3 regions of the Chelativorans sp. M5D2P16 genome follow, and region 3 is predicted to be linked to each of the others. Evidence: predicted binding sites of a transcription regulator. Region 3 holds the regulator's gene; each other region holds the start of a gene.
What was found. Region 3 encodes LexA, which represses DNA repair genes until DNA is damaged. Its sites were predicted from a motif close to TGTTCNNNNTGTGTTCNG; they were not measured.

Region 1 (2,199 bases), on a different contig from region 3:
GAAAACAAGTTCGAGGCGCTGGCAAGCCACGGTGCGCTCAACGCCTTCCACGGCGCGCTCAATGCGCTTGCCGCCGATCTCTTCAAGATCGCCAACGACATCCGCTTCCTGGGCTCCGGCCCGCGCTCGGGGCTCGGCGAACTGAAACTGCCGGAGAACGAGCCCGGCTCCTCCATCATGCCCGGCAAGGTCAATCCCACCCAGGCGGAAGCGCTGACGATGGTGGCGACCCAAGTCATGGGCAACCAGACTACCGTCACGGTCGCCGCAAGCCAGGGCCATTTCGAGCTCAACGTCTTCAAGCCCGTCATCGCCAACGCCGTCCTGCAATCGATCCGCATCCTTTCGGACGGGATGCGCTCCTTCACGGACAACTGCGTCAAGGGCATCGAGGCGGACGAGGAGCGGATCGCTGATCTGATGCAGCGCTCCTTGATGCTTGTGACGGCGCTCGCGCCGGCGATCGGCTACGACAATGCCGCCAAGATCGCCAAGACCGCGCACGGGAACGGCACCACCCTGCGGGAGGAAGCGCTGAAGAGCGGCCTTGTCTCGGAGGCGGACTACGACCGGCTGGTGCGCCCGGAGAAAATGATCTCACCGGCTTGATTCCGGAGCCTTTCATGGCTGCGGCTTCGCTTTGACCGGAACGGTTCAGGCTCGTGACATACTCGACGACAAAGGCCGCCCCCATAGCCGTCTACAGGCCTAGCCCACCATGCGCGCGGGCGCCCGTTCGCGGGCGAGCTTCTTGAACTTGCGTACCACCATGTCGCGCTTCAGCTTCGACAGATAGTCGATGAACAGCACGCCGTTAAGATGATCGATCTCGTGCTGGAGGCAGGTGGCAAGGATGCCGTCGGCCTTGAGCGTCTGCTTCCTGCCGGCAAGGTCGACGTAATCGACCGTGACCTCGGCCGGGCGTTCCACTTCCGCATAGTAATCGGGAATGGAAAGGCAGCCCTCCTCGTGCACGTTGCGGACGTCCGAGCGCTCGACGATCTCCGGATTGATGAAGACCTGCGGATTGCGCGGCTCGTCCTTCTCCGCCACATCGAGCACCAGCAGGCGTCGCGGTTCGCCTACCTGAATGGCGGCCAGGCCGATACCCGGCGCATCATACATGGTTTCCAGCATGTCGTCGGCGAATTTGCGCAGGTCATCGTCCACGCGCTCGACGGGTTTGGAAACCTCGCGCAGCTTCGGATCGGGAAGAAGGATGAGTGGCCGGGTCGTCATGTTCGTCAGGTAATCGGTGCCGGTGAAGGCGTCAATATAGGACACTTCGTGTTTCACCGGAATATGTTCACGTTTTGGTCTTATTGCGGGCGTGCGAATCGTCTAGAGTGCCGGACATGAACGAAATGGCTTCGCTTTTCTCCACGCCCGTCGCGCAACTCGGAACGGTGGAAATATCGCTGGGCGGCGTGCTCGTCACTGTCGTCGCGGCTTTCGTGCTTCTGTCCGCCGGCACCGTTCTCGCGCTCTGGCGCACGGGCCGCATGCGCGCGCAAGCCGCCGAGGAGGCGGCGGCGCGGGCGCGCGAGGCGGAGACGCGCATGGCGGAACTGACGAAGGCGCAGGCGGAACTTCAGGGCCGCATGGGCACCATCGCCGAGGTGTTCGGGTCGCGCCAGGCGGAACTGACGAAGACGCTCTCGGAGCGGCTCGACGGCATGTCCTCGCGGCTCGGCCAGTCGATCACCGAGCAGACGAAGTCCACCCATGAAAACCTGTCCAGGCTGCAGGAGCGCCTAGCCGTCATCGACACTGCCCAGAACAACATCCAGTCGCTCGCCGGCCAGGTCGTCCAGCTCCAGCAGATCCTGTCCAACAAGCAGACCCGCGGTGCCTTCGGCCAGTCGCGCATGGAGGCGATCATCGCCGACGGCCTGCCGTCTTCCGCCTACGAATTCCAGGCCACCCTGTCGAACGGCAACCGGCCCGACTGTGTGGTAAAGATGCCGAACGGCGCGCCTTCGCTCGTCATCGATGCCAAGTTTCCGCTGGAGGCGTGGAACGCCATTCGCAAGGCAGCGGAAGGCGAGGAGGGCAAAGAGGGGCGCCGGCAGGCCGAAGCCGCTTTCCGCCGTGACATCGAAACCCACGTCAAGGCGATCGCGGAACGGTATCTGATCAATGGCGAAACCCAGGACACGGCTTTCATGTTCGTGCCCTCCGAGTCGATCTTCGCGGAGA
Region 2 (2,199 bases), on a different contig from region 3:
GTCGAGCCGCGATTCGAGCAGGCCGATCAGGTTCTCCGTCGTCTCGCCCTTGCGGCGGTTCGCCTCTTCATAGATGCGGCGGAACTGCTTCTCGGAGATGTCGCCGTAATGGCCCTTCAGCTTCTGCTTGGCCCGCAGCTGCTGGCCGTAGTCGGACAGCTTGCCCTTGCGACGCTGACCGTGCTGGCCGGGCCCGTATTCACGGCGGTTGACGGGGGATTTCGGCCGGCCCCAGATATTCTCGCCAAGACGGCGGTCGAGCTTGTATTTCGCGGATTGGCGTTTGCTCATCGCATTCCCTTTCAAACAAAGACACCCGGAACCGCATGTTCCAGGTGAAGGAAACGCGCCCTCCTCTGGCCTCCGTTTTCGAGGCCTGACAGGAAAGCCGCCCACGCATGGCAGCACTTCCACGGGACACGTCAAAAAGCGCGACAGCAAACCCGCCATCGCGCTTGGCGGCTCAATTAAGCGAGGAGAACGGCAAAGTCAACGTGTTTAAGCCATCTGCGGGGCGATCCGGCCCTGCGGCTTCGCCTTCTCCGGCCGGATATATGCAGAATTGCGCGCCTGCGGGACGTCAGCCCCGCCGGTCGCCTGCCACATAGCATGCCAAATCAGGCGCTCCACCCGTCAGAACGGGATCTCGTCGTCCAGGTCGCGCGAATAGTCGCCACCGCCGCCGGTGTTTTCGGCCGGGCCCGACTGGCCGAAATCGGAGCCGCGCCCGCCGCTGTAGCCGACCTGCCCCTCGCCGCCGCCCTGGCCGCGTGAATCCAGCATCTGCAGCTCGCCGCGGAACTTCTGCAGGACAACCTCGGTCGTATAGCGGTCCTGGCCGGACTGATCGGTCCATTTGCGGGTCTGGAGCTGCCCCTCGATGTAGACCTTCATACCCTTCTTCAGATACTGCTCCGCCACCTTGGCCAGGTTGTCGTTGAAGATCACGACGTTGTGCCACTCGGTGCGCTCGCGCCGCTCGCCGGTGTTCCGGTCGCGCCACGTCTCGGAGGTAGCGATCCGCATGTTGACCACCGGATCGCCGGAATTGAGCCGCCGGATTTCCGGATCGGCGCCCAGATTGCCGACCAGGATGACCTTGTTAACACTGCCCGCCATCACATCACTCCACATAATCGAAACTGCATGCGCCGCACCCGGCACCGCGCTGCACGGCGATCCGGCCCGACCGCCCGCCCGTCAAGCCGCCGCGACCTTAGCCGATACCCGGCCACGATGCGCGCGCCCAAGGGACGAGACAAACCGCCGTCCACAGCTCATTTGCAGTCTGCCACCTTATAAGTTCCTGCTTTGTTCCGTAACATATCCGCGCAATCCCCACAAGCGCATTGCTTACTTTGCACGCTGAGAAAGATGGCGAACGCTGGAGCGCGGGACGACCTTGCAGCCGAGGAGAACATCACCGGTTCCGCTCGCGGGTCGGAATACCTTCCTCCAGCACTTCGCGCCTTCCGAAAACCGATCTAGGCTTTCAGGCCCCGGTCCGCTAGCGCACGATGAAGACCGAGACAGTGGTGTGCGCGGCGAGATAGCCGGCGTTCGACGAGAAGACATGGTCCCAGAAGGTCGGCACGTGCGACGCCATCACCACGAGGTCGGCGCCGTGATCCTTGATCACCTTGCCCAGCACGTCATCCAGATCACGCACGGGATCATGGCTCTCGGCGACCTTCGTCTCGACCGACAGCCCGTGCTTCGCGCCCTGCTCGGCGGCGAAGCGCTCCAGCTTCTGAGCGAACTCGGCCTCGGAATGCGCCACACCGCTCGGCAGCGCCGTCGTCACGCCGACATAGCAGATGGAGGCGCCATAGTGTTTCGCAAGATCGGAGGAAACATCCAGAGCCCTTTGAAGCTTGTCCGCGTGCGCCAGATCGACCGGAACCAGAATTTTCTTGTACATCGCCGCGATCCTCCTTGAACTCTTCATTGCAACGGACTTCACCGGCGAAAGCCATTACGGCCCAACACGGGAAGCAATCATGCGCGTAACGCTGAAATCATTGAGATAGGGCAAGATTCATCGGTTTCACCTTGTCACCGACAATCTGGGCGCTCGCTTCCAGCTTACAGCGCCACGCCTCCGTTCACGCGTGGAAAGGCGCTGAACCGGTGAATCGACTTGGAACGGAAAAGCCCCGTCGCTGCCTGGTTCTCGAGCGCACGGGGCTATTACATTTT
Region 3 (2,199 bases):
CCGGTCGTATCCGTCTTCGCCATGCCCGCCGCGGTGCTGGCGATACTGTCCATGCCCTTCGGGCTCGATGGGATATTCCTGAAAGCGATGGGACAGGCGATCGCCGCCGTGGTGGCTATCGCCGAGTGGTTTTCGACCCATTCGCCTGTGGATGCCGTCGGCCTCATCCCGCTCACGGCCATGCTTTTCTTTACCGGTGCGCTGCTTGTCCTGGTGGTCTCGACCACGTGGCTGCGCCTGCTGGCGCTGCCGCTCGCCGCCGCCGGCGTGGTTTTTCTCGCCATGCGGCAATTGCCGCACGTCGTGATTACGGAAGATGCAACGCTCGTCGGTCTGTCCGGAGAAGGCGCCTTGCTCGCCGTGAACCGCACCCGCCCGAACGGCTTCACCATGGACGACTGGACGCGGGCACTGGCAGCTGGAACCGTCGTGAAGCCGACGAATGTAGAGACGGGTGCGCCGCAGCCGCAAAACGCGGAGAAGACGAGGTTTCATTGCGGTGAAGACCTGTGCCTCGCCCGCCACGAAAGCGATGCCCTAATAGCCCATGCCGCAACCCCCAAGGCCGCCCGTGCAGCCTGTGCCGGCGCCGACCTTGTCGTTCTCGATGATGCCGTGACGAGCGATCCTTGCGGCCCGGCACCAGCCGCAACCGTCGTCACCAAGCGCGATCTGGCGCATTACGGCAGTGCGGCGATCTTCTTCGAGGAAAATCCGAGCGCGGAAGGCAGCGGGAAAGCGCGGATAACCTTCGCAATCACCAAGCCGTGGCGGCCGTGGCACGCTCACCGTGCCTGGTCGCGGGCCGCCCGGGGGCTACCCCCACATCGCTGAAGACGGCCGTCCGCCTCAATAGCGCCGGATGAGGCCGACCAGCCGGCCCTGCACCTTCACCCGGTCGGGACCGAAAATGCGCGTCTCGTAGGCGGGATTGGCCGCTTCCAGTGCGATGGAAGCACCCTTGCGGCGGAAGCGCTTGAGCGTGGCTTCCTCCTCATCGACGAGGGCCACGACGATCTCGCCCGGATTGGCGGTCTGCGTCTCCCGGATGATGACCGTATCGCCGTCGAAGATGCCGGCCTCGATCATCGAATCGCCCTTGACCTCCAGTGCATAGTGCTCCCCGCCCGACAGCATGTCCGGCGGAACGCCCACCGAATGCGTCTGATGCTGAATGGCCTCGATGGGGACGCCGGCGGCGATGCGCCCCATGACGGGAACCGAAACGACGCTCACGCCGTCCTCGTCATTGTCGGCGGCCGGCTTGGTGGGCGCCGGGGCGTTGCGGCTCTGGCCACCTTCGATGACGCTGGGCGAGAACGTTCGCTGTCCGCCGAGGCCCGGGGCGATCGACTCGGGCAGGCGCAAGACCTCCATCGCGCGTGCGCGGTTGGGGAGGCGGCGGATGAAACCACGCTCCTCCAGGGCGGTGATCAGCCGATGAATGCCCGACTTCGAGGCAAGGTCCAGCGCCTCCTTCATCTCGTCGAAGGAAGGAGGAATGCCCGTCTCCTTGAGACGGTTGTGAATGAAAAGCAGCAGCTCGTGCTGTTTGCGCGTCAGCATCGGTTCCACCCCGGGAATCATCATAAACAAAACCAGAACATAAGGTAGACGTTCCAGTTGTGTTCCGCAAGGGTGAAAAATCAGCGTTACCTTCCGGTTAACGCAGCATCAGAACCTGGCAGGGCTCACCCGCCTCGCTCGCGCGGGCGCCGGGCTCACGCAGAATGAGCGCGTTGGCGTCGGCAAGCGTGGTCAGCATGGAGGAATCCTGAACCGTGAAGGGCGTGGCAACGAGCCCGCGCGGACCGTTCTCGACGCGCGCACGCACATAATCGCGGCGCTCATCGTTTGCCTTCATCGGCGCGGCCAGCTCGGCCGCACGCAGATCCGGTGCGAAGGAGCGGCCGCAAAGCCCGGCGATGAGCGGGCGCAGGAAGAGATGCGCGCAGACGAGGCTGGAGACGGGATTGCCGGGCAATCCCAGGACGCGGCTTCCCTGCAGGCGGCCGAATATCAGCGGCTTGCCGGGCCGCATGGCGATCCTCCAGAAAGCGAGTTCCATACCTTGTGCCGTCAGCACCTCGCGCACGAGGTCGTGCGCACCCACGGAAACCCCGCCGAGTGTCACGATCAGGTCCGCATCGGCCGAAAGCGCCCGGGAAAGTGCATCGGCTATCATCGCGCGGTCGTCGG

Region 1: a site for LexA is predicted at 1,304-1,321, ahead of SIN08_RS16900 (DNA recombination protein RmuC). Genes of this name have one in related genera too.
Region 2: a site for LexA is predicted at 1,302-1,319, ahead of SIN08_RS03925 (single-stranded DNA-binding protein). Genes of this name have one in related genera too.

The regions. Positions count from the first base shown of each region.
Region 1 is NZ_JAXQNM010000036.1:178,410-180,608, reverse strand. Features, by position in the region: gene fumC (class II fumarate hydratase) at 1-609, shown strand, start outside; gene def (peptide deformylase) at 709-1,239, opposite strand; gene SIN08_RS16900 (DNA recombination protein RmuC) at 1,356-2,199, shown strand, end outside.
Region 2 is NZ_JAXQNM010000008.1:199,618-201,816, reverse strand. Features, by position in the region: gene rpsD (30S ribosomal protein S4) at 1-291, opposite strand, end outside; gene SIN08_RS03925 (single-stranded DNA-binding protein) at 634-1,119, opposite strand; gene SIN08_RS03920 (universal stress protein) at 1,508-1,921, opposite strand.
Region 3 is NZ_JAXQNM010000023.1:170,276-172,474, reverse strand. Features, by position in the region: gene SIN08_RS10870 (ComEC/Rec2 family competence protein) at 1-834, shown strand, start outside; gene lexA (transcriptional repressor LexA) at 850-1,566, opposite strand; gene glp (gephyrin-like molybdotransferase Glp) at 1,664-2,199, opposite strand, start outside.